DNA from 4 places in the Pantoea nemavictus genome. Region 3 is predicted to be linked to each of the others. Evidence: riboswitches for the same ligand, from Rfam matches in the RefSeq annotation. Region 3 holds a riboswitch; each other region holds the start of a gene.

Region 1 (3,170 bases), on a different contig from region 3:
CGCACTGAGCCCATGCTATCCGGCCGCGCTTCCCGCACCAGCCAGACATTTTCGCCCTGCCATTCGCCAATCAAAATCGCGTGGCTGCCACTAAGTCCAAACTCGGTGGATAAGCCATGCGGCAGCTCGCCTTGCGGCAACCAAAGTTTTTGCTCATGGCTGACAATCCACCATCCAGCGTCTAAGCTTGAGATCTCACGTTGCATCTTAATCGTTGTCCTTAGCGTCAAACCACACGCTGAAACTCTAATATTAAGTGTGTAATAAACAACTATAACCTACCTGGAGCCCCATATGCTTAACCAGTTAGATGACCTGACAGAGCGTGTAGGCGGCGGAAATGAATTGGTTGATTCATGGTTGCATGCCCGCCGACAGTTGCTCGTCACGTACTATGAGCTTATTGGCATGAAGCCACAAAAAGATGCGTTAACCACGCTGGATGAACAGGCACTCGATGCCTTTTGCCACAATCTGGTGGACTACCTTTCAACCGGTCATTTCAGCGTGTATGAACACATTATTAGTGAGATGCAGGGTGATAACCCGCTGATGGTTGCCGCGCAGATCTATCCGGCATTAGAGGCGAATACAGACCACATGATGCAGCTCTACGACAGCCACCTGCAGCAGGCTATCAACGACGATAATTGCGTGGATTTTCAAACGGCGCTCTCTGAAGTCGGCGAAGTGCTGGAATCACGTTTCACGCTGGAAGATAAGCTGGTACAACTTGCCTGGGATAATCAGCTGGCGCATCTACCGGTTGCCAATGACAGCATCATCGCCCGCCCGGCTTGAATGCCCGCTGTTGTAAAAAACTTGTTATTCGAAAAAAGCCCTCTTATGCTAAATGGGCTTTTTTATTGTCCTCTTTAACGACAATCAAGAGCCAAATTTTGCGATATAAGCGTAGCGTGCGCAGCGAGTTCACGCTCGGACAGCGCGCAGGGACCGGAGCGTACACGTAGTACGTGACGGTCACGAGCACTGCCCAGGCGTGAAATAGCAAGCAAAGTAGCTTATATCGTAAAACACCAACTTGTCGGAGTGCCCAGTGGGGCTGAGACCGTTAATTCGGGATCCGCGGAACCTGATCAGGTTAGTACCTGCGAAGGGAACAAGAGTAGACATCATCAGCACGATGCACGTTGGCGCCCAGCATCGTTTCTGTTACTCCTTCCGAACTCTGGACAAGCAACTTCCAACATTCACAGGAAACTTGCTATGTCTGCTGTTAAAACTTCTCGTCGTGAACAACGTGCTCAGGCACAGGAATTTATCGATTCCCTGCAGGGAACCGCTTTCCCTCATTCAAAACGCATCTGGATCATCGGCAGCCGCGCGGATATTCGCGTACCGATGCGCGAGATACAGCTGAGCCCGACGCACATCGGCGGCAGCAAAGATCATCCGCAGTTTGAGCAGAATGAAGCGGTGCCGGTATATGACACTGCCGGCGCTTATGGTGATCCAGAAGCCACTATTGATGTCCATCAAGGGCTCGCCAGGCTACGCGCAGAGTGGATCGCCGAACGTGGTGACAGTGAAACTATCCACCAGCTGAGTTCCCGTTACACCCAACAGCGTCTGGCGGATGAAGGCTTGGATCATTTGCGTTTTGAGCATCTGCCGCAACCGCGTCGTGCCAAAGCGGGACGCTGCGTTACCCAACTGCACTATGCACGCCAAGGCATCATCACACCGGAGATGGAGTTCATCGCACTGCGTGAAAACATGGGCCGCGAGCGTATTCGCAGTGAAGTACTGCTACAACAGCATCCCGGACACAGCTTTGGTGCCAATCTGCCGGAAAATATCACCGCTGAATTTGTCCGCCAGGAAGTGGCCAGCGGTCGCGCCATTATTCCTTCCAACATCAACCACCCCGAATCCGAACCGATGATTATTGGCCGCAACTTCCTGGTGAAGGTGAATGCCAATATCGGCAATTCGGCGGTAAGTTCATCGATTGAAGAAGAAGTGGAGAAACTGGTGTGGTCAACGCGATGGGGCGCAGACACTGTGATGGATCTCTCAACCGGCCGCTACATCCATGAAACGCGTGAATGGATTCTGCGTAACAGCCCGGTGCCGATTGGTACGGTGCCAATTTATCAGGCGCTGGAAAAGGTGAATGGAATTGCGGAAGACCTCAACTGGGACATTTTCCGCGATACGCTGTTAGAACAAGCGGAGCAAGGCGTCGATTACTTCACCATCCACGCTGGTGTGCTGCTGCGCTATGTGCCAATGACGGCTAAACGTCTCACCGGCATTGTGTCTCGCGGCGGATCGATTATGGCGAAATGGTGTTTGTCACATCACACTGAAAGCTTTCTCTATCTGCACTTCCGCGAGATTTGTGAAATCTGCGCCGCCTACGATGTGGCCCTGTCGCTCGGCGATGGCCTGCGTCCCGGCTCAATTCAGGATGCCAATGATGCAGCCCAGTTTGCCGAGCTGCATACGCTGGGTGAACTGACCAAAATCGCCTGGGAATACGATGTGCAGGTGATGATTGAAGGCCCCGGGCACGTACCGATGCAGATGATTCGCCGCAACATGACCGAACAGCTGGAACACTGCCACGAAGCGCCATTTTACACGCTCGGCCCGCTCACCACCGACATCGCACCGGGTTACGACCACTTCACTTCCGGCATCGGTGCCGCGATGATTGGCTGGTTTGGCTGCGCCATGCTGTGTTACGTGACGCCGAAAGAGCACCTCGGCTTACCGAACAAAGAGGATGTGAAGCAGGGACTGATCACCTACAAGATCGCTGCGCACGCGGCGGATCTGGCGAAAGGCCACCCGGGCGCGCAGATCCGCGACAATGCGATGTCGAAAGCGCGCTTTGAATTCCGTTGGGAAGATCAGTTCAATCTGGCGCTCGATCCGCACACTGCGCGCGCCTATCACGATGAAACCTTGCCGCAGGAATCGGGAAAAGTGGCACACTTTTGTTCAATGTGCGGCCCAAAATTCTGCTCAATGAAAATCACCCAGGAAGTACGCGAGTTTGCTGCACGCCAACAGGCTGAAGCTCAGCCAATTGAAATGGGCATGGCGCAAATGGCGGATACTTTCCGCAATCGTGGCGGCGAGATCTATCACGCTGCCGATACCCTTAAAGAGGAAAATGTATGACCGACGCCTTTCCTGCC
Region 2 (3,170 bases), on a different contig from region 3:
CTGCGGCTTCCGGTAGGTTCGGGGTGATCAGCGACACCTGCGGCAGCAGCAGTTCGCGTACGCTAGCCACCGCATCCGGCGACAGCAACGCATCGCCGCTCTTCGCAATCATCACCGTATCCAGCACCACAAACGGCAGGCTGGCGCGTTTCAGCCTTGCGGCTACCACTTCTACAATCGCCGTTTCTGACAGCATGCCGATCTTAGCCGCGTCGATGCGCACGTCATCCAACACCGAATCAAGTTGGGCGCCGACGAAATCGGGTTCGATGCGATACACCGACTGCACACCGCAGGTGTTCTGCGCCACCAGCGCAGTAATAACGCTGGTGCCATAGGCGCCCAGTGCGGAGAAGGCTTTGAGGTCGGCCTGAATGCCTGCGCCACCGCTTGGATCGGTGCCGGCAATGGTCAAAGCATTGATGCGTTTCATACTGCCACCTCCAGCGTCCAGAGCGCATCAAGGAAAGCAGCGACAAAACTGCCCGGTCCTTCGACATTGCGCGCCGTCATTTCACCGGCCAGCGACATCACACGACAGGCGGCAGCGACATGCTGCAGGCGATCGCCAGGCAAGCAGCTAAAGGCCGCCACCACCGCCGACAGCGCGCAACCGGTACCGACCACCCGCGTCATCAGCGGGCTGCCGCCGGGGATCGCCAGCGTTTGTCTGCCATCGGTGACGTAATCGACTTCGCCGGTTACCGCAACCACAGTGTCATAATTCTGCGCCAGCTGTTGGGCAGCATTCAGCGCGGCATCAGCCTGATGCAGGCTATCTACGCCGCGCCCGCCCGTTGCCTGATTAGCCAGGGCGAGAATTTCTGAAGCGTTACCTCGAATCGCCGCCGGATGCAGACCAAGTAGCTGCTGACAAAATTCGGTGCGCAGCGATAAGGCGCCTACCGCAACCGGATCCAGCGTCCATGGCGTGCCCGCTTTTTGCGCTGCCTGCACCGCCGCTAACATCGCATCACGACGATCGCGCGTTAACGTACCGACGTTAATCAATAACGCATCGGCAAAGCCAGCGAATTGCGCCGCTTCTTGCGTATCAATCACCATCGCGGGTGAGGCATGCAGCGCCAGCAGCACGTTGGCAGTAAAGGTTTGCACCACGTCGTTGGTCATGCAGTGCACCAGCGGCGCTTGTTGACGTAGCAATTGTAAAGATTGCGCGAGTTGCGCGGGGGAAAGAGGATCAGGCTGTTTCATAAAGCTCCCAACCGGCGATCAAGAAGGCGAATGCGGTCAGGCATCTGACTTCCCTACGCTGGCATTATCCAGATCAGGTCAGCGGGTGTATCTCAGCCCTGTATTAAAGGGGCACCCCGAGTCAAAACAACGCTTCGAGCATAGGGAAGTCAGTAGGTGAAAGCAAGCAAACGCCTTTATTCCTGAATCCCGCTCGCAAAGGGACAAACTGCACCTTCGTGTAACGTATTGATTGAAGCCCTTAAAACGGGCTCTTTTTGCGCGCCACGTCATACTTTGTAATAAATTACATTGATAATTCGCGTCGCGAAAAATAGCATCCTCGCAACTCGTTTCATGATGAAACAGTACGGAAATATTTATTATTAATGGAAGCATCAAGGAGGATTTGCTATGCGCAGGATTTTACGCGCGCCGCTCACTGCGGCAGTGATTACGGCTCTGTTTGCCGGTGTTTTTGTTCCCACTTCCCCCACTCAAGCCAGCGGTTTCATTGACGATTCATCTCTCACTGGAAACATCTTCTACTGGCAACGCCAGCGCGATCGTAAAGAGATGGACGCGCAAAAAGGTAATTACGGTCAATATGATGCCAACCTGCATCACGCTTCTGCCAACGCCAATCTCGATTTCTCATCCGGTTATGCGGGTGATGTGATTGGACTCGATCTGGCGGCTTTTGGTGCGCTGGAACTGAGTCATGGTGGGCCCGCTGCACCGAACGAAATTGGCTTTAGCAACGCCCGCACGCGCTGGGATGAGGACTGGAGCGGAGATAAGAGTGGCTTAAGTCTTTATAAGGCCGCGCTCAAAGCGAAATGGCAGGAAAACTGGCTACGCGCAGGTTATCTGCAACCCAGCGGACAGACCTTACTGGCACCACACTGGAGCTTTCTGCCCGGAACCTATCGCGGCGTTGAAGCCGGCACCACCTTTGATTTTAGCGATGCGGGCGCCCTTTCCCTCGCATGGATGTGGACCGACGAGTACAAAGCGCCGTGGTATCGCGACATGTATAACTTCCGCAAAGCCGATGGCGTGACGGAAATCCCCTGGCTGCAATCCTTCGGTGCCAAATATGATTTTAAAAACCATCTGGTACTGGAAGGCGCTTACGGTCAGGCGGCAGATTACATGGATCAGTATTTTGCCAAAGCGTCTTATCAGCTGCCGCTCGCCAATGGGCCGCTGCGCACCAGCTATCAGTTTTATGGCGCGAAGGACCGCGACAACAGCGGCGCGGGGGCTGTAAACGATGTTTATGATGGCCTCGCCTGGCTGCAGGCGCTGACTTTCGGCTACACGCTAGGCGCATTTGATTTCCGCCTCGAAGGCACCTGGGTAAAAGCCGAGGGCAACCAGGGATTCTTCCTGCAACGTATGACGCCTTCTTATGCCAGCTCCAATGGTCGCCTCGATGTATGGTGGGATTCCCGCTCCGACTGGAACGCCAACGGCGAGAAAGCGCTGTTTGCTGGCGTAATGGTAGATCTGGGGCACTGGCAATTGCCGGGCTGGCAGGTCGGCACTTCTTACGCATACGGTTGGGATGCAAAACCGTCCACCAATCCGGTTTACGATCAAAGTCAGCGCCTGAAAGAGTCAGCGTGGAATCTCGATCTGGTTTACACCATCCAGCAAGGGCGCGCCAAAGACACCCAATTCAAACTGCACTACACCCGCTACGACAATCACAGCGATCTCCCCAGCTATAGCGGTGGTTACGGCAACATCTTCCAGGATGAGAAAGACATCAAATTTATGGTTATTGCGCCATTTACCCTGTTTTGACCCCTACCTGGCAGGAGCCAGAGACATTCATTCGAGGAGAAGGATATCAATATGAAAAAACTAAAAATGAGTTTGCTGGCGTTGGCCGTGACCAGCGTTGCGGCCTGCAGCTCGTCCCCACACAGTAATCAACAGATTGTTGACCAGATCAGCCAGTTCGGCGT
Region 3 (3,170 bases):
GGCACTATTCTGAAATTTAACCTTGGGTAGGCGGAATAATTAAAAAGGGAGCAGCTAATTCGTTGCTCCCTTTTATACGTTTCAATCAATCGAAAGATTATGAATAGCCAGCACAGCACGCGCGGCTTCTTTGCCTTTCTTGATGAAATGCTCGGTATAGAAGTTTTCGATGACCTCAACCGGCTGGAAATTATGCGGGGTTAATGACACGGAAAACACCGGCACGTTGGTCGTCAGCTGTACGTTCATCAGGCCATCCACCACGGCTGCCGCGACGAAATCATGGCGATAGATACCGCCGTCCACCACCAGCGCCGCGCAGACAATCGCATCGTATTTGCCGGTTTCTGCCAGACGCTTAGCCAACAGCGGCATTTCAAATGCGCCAGGCACTTCCAGCACTTTTAATTGCGCTTCAACGGATTGATCGGCTAATTCTTTTTCGAAACCCACCAGAGCGTTATGGACAATTTCTTTGTGCCATCCGGCTTTAATAAATGCAATTTTAATATTGTTCATGATTATTCCGACATCACCTGTAATTTGTTCGCGCTATTAAATTAAGAGAGAAATCCATACTCTCAGCAATAATGTGTTTGTATACCATATGTTACGTTTATGATCCACCGACGCGAAACCCGTCATACTTCGAGCTGCAGGTGCGTTGGCTGCGCGTGTCCACCCCAGTCACATACTTCAGTATGCTCCTGGGGATGAACCCACTTGCCGCCTTCCTGCAACTCGAATTATTTTGGGTTTAAGTATGGAGAAAACAATTTAACCACACCCTTAATGTAGTTATTCCGCGCTTGACGGCGACCATCGCCTGCAATACAAATAGACGCGTCGGGGGAGTCTCGCCACAGAGACTGAGAGGCTAATAGCGCACTGCGCGGCTTAGCGACCCTTTGAACCTGACCCAGTTGATACTGGCGTAGGAAGACTGACAGCTTGTTAGTTTGGCTGTCTGGCGCTAAGGCAAGCTCGATGGTTGGCGCCCTTTCCCTTCTCCTGTATCTGCGGGTCTCAGTCAACACTGAGAGGCCGATGTGAACTTCCCCTTTTTAAACATCCTGGAACAGGCGCTGTGAGCCGCTGGAGCGTGCTCGGCTGCGGCGTGGCCGGCTTGTGCGTGGCAACGTTGCTGGCGGAACGCGGTGAAGACGTTGAGGTGATCGGCGATGCATCGCGGCGTCCGGCTTCCTGGTTTGCGGGTGGCATGCTGGCGCCCTGGTGCGAATCCGAAAGCGCACCGCGCGAGGTGATCTCCCTTGGACAGCACTCTGCCGCGTGGTGGCAACAGCGCGTCAGCAGCGTCGAGCATCAGGGTACGCTGGTGGTGGCGCCGCCACGCGATAGCCAGGAACTCAACCGTTTCGCCCGCATGACCGAGCAACATCAATGGGTCGATCCCTGCCACATCGAACCGGCGCTGGAAGGGCGCTTTGCGCGCGGTCTGTTCTTCGCTCAGGAAGCGCATCTCGATCCGCGCCTGGCGCTGCAGGAGATGCGTGAAAAGCTGATCGCCCACGGCGTAGTCTTCAGCTCGCATGCGCCAAGCGGTCAGATTATTGATTGTCGAGGTATCCATGCGGCGCCCGAACTGCCGCGCCTGCGCGCAGTGCGCGGTGAGATGCTGATTTTGCACAGCGATGAGGTGCAGTTTTCCCGTCCGATCCGCCTGTTGCATCCGCGTTTTCCCTGCTATCTGGTGCCGCGTCGCGGCGGCCATTTCATGCTCGGCGCCACCATGGTTGAGAGCGACGATGCCAGCCCAATCAGTGCCCGCGCCATGATGGAGTTACTCAGCGCCGCTTACGCTATTCATCCGGCATTAGCGGAAGCGCGCGTCATCGAGAGCGGCAGCGGGCTGCGTCCGGCCTATCCGGCCAATCTGCCGGAAATTCACTTTCAAAATGACACCTTTTATCTCAACGGCATGTATCGCCACGGTTTTCTGCTGGCACCGATGCTGGCAGAGCAGCTGATGCAGCGCCTATCTGGAGAGCAATCCTATGAACATTCAGCTTAATGGCCGCGCCATCAGCACCCAGGCCACCAGCCTGAGCGAATTGTTGATCGAGCAGCAAATTGATGTGGCCTGCGTGGCCACCGCCTTTAACGGCGCCTTCGTGCCGAAAAGCCAGTACGACACGCAGCTGCTGGATGAAGGTTGCCAGCTGGAAGTGCTGTCACCGATGCAGGGAGGCTAAGCGATGTTTTACGATCATGATCCCCAATCACGCTTCCTACTCGGCACCGCGGGCTATCCTTCGCCGGCGATTTTACAGCAGGCGATTGCCGCGTCTGGCAGCGAAATCATCACCGTTAGCCTGCGACGTGAAGGCGCTGCCGGTGCAGCATTTCGCGATCTGCTGACCGGACTCAACATCCGCGTGTTACCGAACACCGCCGGCTGTCACACGGTGAAAGAGGCGGTCACCACCGCACATATGGCACGGGAACTGTTCAATACCGCGTGGATCAAGCTGGAAGTGATCGGCCACGCCGACACGCTGCAGCCCGATCCGTTCGCGCTGGTGGAAGCGGCGCGCATTCTCTGTGCAGACGGCTTCCAGGTATTTCCCTACACCACTGAAGATCTGATCGTTGGCGAAAAGTTGCTGGCGGCAGGCTGTGAACTGTTGATGCCGTGGGGCGCGCCGATCGGTTCCGGCCAGGGATTGCGCAATATCGACGGCCTGCGCGCGATGCGCGCCTGGTTTAGCGATGTTCCGCTGATCATTGATGCCGGGATTGGTGCGCCGTCGCAGGCGGCGCAGGCGATGGAGATGGGTTTCGATGGCATTTTGCTGAATACCGCGGTCGCCAAAGCGGGCGATCCCATCGTGATGGCCAACGCTTTCCGTCAGGCGATTGAAGCCGGGCGAGCGGCATGTAGCGCCGGATTGATGGAGAAGCGCGATATGGCGAGTGCGTCCACGCCCATCTTTGGCCTGGCAAATCTCAACTGATGGGCGGCGATATGGAACGCTATCAACGCCAGATGATGCTGCCGGAAGTGGGTGAAGACGGGCAGCGCAAACTGCGCAACGCGCGCGTAGTGGTGGTGGGTGCCGGCGGGTTAAGCGCGACGCTGCTGCCGCAGCTGGTGGGCGCGGGCGTCGGCCATATTCGGCTCTATGACGACGACGAAGTGGCGCTGCATA
Region 4 (3,170 bases), on a different contig from region 3:
TGGCAGCAAACTTCGCCGCTGCATTGGCGCTTTTTCCTGCGCCCGGCGATTCGCTTTCATCATGGCCGCGAACTGGAAATGGAGGATGTGATGGCTTCGCTGGAGCGCGTGCGCAGTCAACCGCTGTTTTCCCATATCGAAAAGCTGCATTCACCAGCCCCCTGGACGCTGGATATTCACCTAAGCCAGCCGGACGATTGGCTACCGTGGCTGCTGGCCAGCGTCAGTGCGATGATCCTGCCACGCGAATGGCAGACGCTACGCCACTTTGCCCGTCAGCCGATTGGTACCGGCCCCTACAGCGTGGTGCGTAATCAGCAAACGCAGCTGAAAATTGCCGCCTTTGATGATTACTTCGGCTATCGCGCCTTGATCGACGATGTATCGATTTGGGTGCTGCCGGAGATCAGCGACGAGCTGGTGTATGCCGGCGTAAAACTGCAGGGCGAAAACGCTGATGAGAAATCGGAAGAGAGCCGCCTGGAAGAGGGCTGTTATTTCCTCCTGTTTGATCAGCGCTCACACCTGGGACAAGATGCGCATTTCCGCCGCTGGGTGAGCTATTTATTCAATCCTATCGCCCTGCTTAATCATGCTGGCGTCGGCTATCAGCGTTACTGGTTCCCGGCCTATGGCCTGCTGCCGCGCTGGCATCATCGTCGCGATCTTACGGCTGCCGAGAAACCAGCAGGCTTAACCCAATTCACGCTCAGCTGGTACAACAACCACGTTGAGCATGAAGGTATCGCCAACGCCCTGCGTCCGTTACTGGCGCAGCAAGGTGTTGAGTTGATTACGCGCGAAGTCAGTTACGAAGAGTGGTTCGAGGGTGAAGGCGAGAGTGATATCTGGCTCGGTAGCGTCAATTTTACCCTGCCGCTGGAGTACGCGCTGTTTGCTCAGCTGTTCGAACTGCCTTTGATGCATCATTGCATCCCGATTGACTGGCAAGCCGACGCGGCGCGCTGGCGGCAGAAAGCTTTACCGCTGGCGGAGTGGAGTAAGCAGCTGATCGACAGCGACTATCTGCACCCGCTTTTCCATCATTGGCTGCTGCTGGAGGGGCAACGCAGCATGCGCGGCGTGCGGCTGAATACGCTCGGCTGGTTTGACTTCAAATCCGCCTGGTTTGCGCCTCCGGAGCTGTGAACATCGCGCCGGCGCAGTTTTGTAAGGTGCGCATTCATGCGCACCGGGAAGCGTGGCACCAGACTTCCAGCCGGTGATCCTTTCGCGCTGTCATATAAATGTCTAGAATGAGCCGTTCTCAACGGGGTGCCTTATTTTGTGGCTGAGAAAGACCCGTCGAACCTGATCCGGCTAATACCGGCGTAGGGATTTGAGATGCCCACTCCTCAGATCCTTTGCGACTCAACCTTATCTTCTCCTCAAGGAGCGCAAAGTGTTAAACAAAGTTCTGCCTGTGTTGTTGCTGGTTGCGGCACCGGTTTTCGCTGCCAAACCGGTTCTGACGGTTTACACCTACGACTCATTCTCTGCCGATTGGGGTCCAGGTCCGGCGGTCAAAAAAGCCTTTGAAGCGCAGTGCGGCTGTGAACTGAAATACGTCGCGCTGGAAGATGGCGTGTCGCTGCTGAATCGTGTGCGTATGGAAGGCAAAAACAGCAAAGCCGATGTGGTGCTGGGCCTCGATAACAATCTGGTGCAGGCAGCGGAGAAAACCGGCCTGTTTGCCAAAAGCAGCGTCGATACCAAAGCGTTAACACTGCCGGATGGCTGGCACAACGACACCTTTATCCCGTTCGATTACGGCTACTTCGCCTTCGTCTACGATAAGAACAAGTTGAAGAATCCGCCTAAAAGCCTGAAGGAGCTGGTTGAGAGCCCGGAAAAATGGCGCGTGATTTATGAAGATCCGCGCACCAGCACGCCGGGTCTTGGCCTGCTGCTGTGGATGCAGAAAGTCTATGGCGACAACGCGCCCGATGCGTGGCAGAAGCTGGCGAAAAAAACCGTTACCGTCACCAAAGGCTGGAGTGAAGCCTACGGCCTGTTCCTCAAAGGCGAAGGCGATTTGGTGTTGAGTTACACCACCTCTCCGGCTTACCACATCATCGAAGAGAAGAAAGAGAACTACGCCGCGGCCGAATTTAGCGAAGGCCACTATTTACAGGTAGAAGTTGCCGCGCAGCTGGCCAGCAGCAAACAGCCACAGCTGGCGCAACAGTTCATGCAGTTTATGGTGTCGCCGGCTTTCCAGCAGACCATTCCCACCGGCAACTGGATGTATCCGGTGATTAAAAGCGAGTTGCCTGCCGGTTATCAATCGCTGCAGGTCCCCGCCAAAGCGCTGCAATTCACGCCAGCGGAAGTGGCCGACCATCGCGCTGCATGGATCAGCGCATGGCAACGCGCCGTTAGCCGTTAATGCCTGGCTGGTTGATTCCCGGCAGCGCGACCGCGCTGCTGCTGTGCGCGGTCGCACTGCTGGCCTTTGGCGCTTTAGTGATGGTCGCGCCGGCCACTGACTGGCGCGCACTGCTCAGCGACAGCTACCTGCACCACGTGCTGGCCTTCTCCTTCGAGCAAGCACTGCTATCGGCGCTGCTGTCGGTGCTGCCAGCCATCCTGCTGGCACGCGCGCTCTATCGCCGCCGTTTCCCCGGTCGTAATCTGCTGCTGCGTCTGTGTGCTATGACGCTGGTGCTGCCGGTGCTGGTGGCGGTATTTGGCCTGCTGAGCGTTTACGGCCGCAGCGGCTGGCTGGCACAACTGTGTACGACACTGGGATTCGACTACCACTTTTCCCCGTATGGTTTGCAGGGCATTCTGCTGGCGCACGTGTTCTTTAATCTGCCGCTGGCAACGCGCATGCTGCTGCAGGCGCTTGAGAGCATCCCAGGCGAGCAGCGACAATTAGCCGCGCAGCTCGGCCTGCGCGGCTGGAATCTGTTTCGACTGCTGGAGTGGCCGTGGCTGCGCCGCCAGATTCTGCCTACAGCGGCACTGATCTTTATGCTGTGCTTCGCCAGCTTCGCCACCGTGCTGGCGCTGGGCGGCGGACCGCAGGCCACCACGCTAGAACTGGCGATCTATCAGGCGCTGAATTTTGATTATGATCCTGGCCGTGCGGCACTGCTGGCCCTGCTACAGCTTGGCTGTTGTTTATTATTGGTACTGCTGAGTCAGCGCTTTAGCAAAGCAATTCC

The links. Region 3 has a riboswitch for thiamine pyrophosphate ahead of WH298_RS23195 (FAD-dependent oxidoreductase). Riboswitches for the same ligand answer to the same signal wherever they lie in the genome.
Region 1: another riboswitch for thiamine pyrophosphate. It lies ahead of thiC (phosphomethylpyrimidine synthase ThiC); the one in region 3 lies ahead of WH298_RS23195 (FAD-dependent oxidoreductase).
Region 2: another riboswitch for thiamine pyrophosphate. It lies ahead of thiM (hydroxyethylthiazole kinase); the one in region 3 lies ahead of WH298_RS23195 (FAD-dependent oxidoreductase).
Region 4: another riboswitch for thiamine pyrophosphate. It lies ahead of thiB (thiamine ABC transporter substrate binding subunit); the one in region 3 lies ahead of WH298_RS23195 (FAD-dependent oxidoreductase).

The regions. Positions count from the first base shown of each region.
Region 1 is NZ_JBBGZW010000001.1:2,364,150-2,367,319, reverse strand. It holds gene nudC (NAD(+) diphosphatase) at 1-206, opposite strand, end outside; gene WH298_RS10815 (Rsd/AlgQ family anti-sigma factor) at 295-801, shown strand; TPP riboswitch at 1,037-1,137, shown strand; gene thiC (phosphomethylpyrimidine synthase ThiC) at 1,228-3,153, shown strand; gene thiE (thiamine phosphate synthase) at 3,150-3,170, shown strand, end outside.
Region 2 is NZ_JBBGZW010000001.1:576,539-579,708, forward strand. It holds gene thiD (bifunctional hydroxymethylpyrimidine kinase/phosphomethylpyrimidine kinase) at 1-433, opposite strand, end outside; gene thiM (hydroxyethylthiazole kinase) at 430-1,215, opposite strand; TPP riboswitch at 1,249-1,344, opposite strand; gene chiP (chitoporin ChiP) at 1,609-3,006, shown strand; gene WH298_RS02695 (beta-N-acetylhexosaminidase) at 3,058-3,170, shown strand, end outside.
Region 3 is NZ_JBBGZW010000002.1:776,189-779,358, forward strand. It holds gene WH298_RS23190 (6,7-dimethyl-8-ribityllumazine synthase) at 82-519, opposite strand; TPP riboswitch at 839-958, shown strand; gene WH298_RS23195 (FAD-dependent oxidoreductase) at 1,088-2,032, shown strand; gene thiS (sulfur carrier protein ThiS) at 2,016-2,213, shown strand; gene WH298_RS23205 (thiazole synthase) at 2,217-2,975, shown strand; gene WH298_RS23210 (HesA/MoeB/ThiF family protein) at 2,987-3,170, shown strand, end outside.
Region 4 is NZ_JBBGZW010000001.1:2,866,864-2,870,033, reverse strand. It holds gene sgrR (HTH-type transcriptional regulator SgrR) at 1-1,149, shown strand, start outside; TPP riboswitch at 1,262-1,356, shown strand; gene thiB (thiamine ABC transporter substrate binding subunit) at 1,403-2,389, shown strand; gene thiP (thiamine/thiamine pyrophosphate ABC transporter permease ThiP) at 2,389-3,170, shown strand, end outside.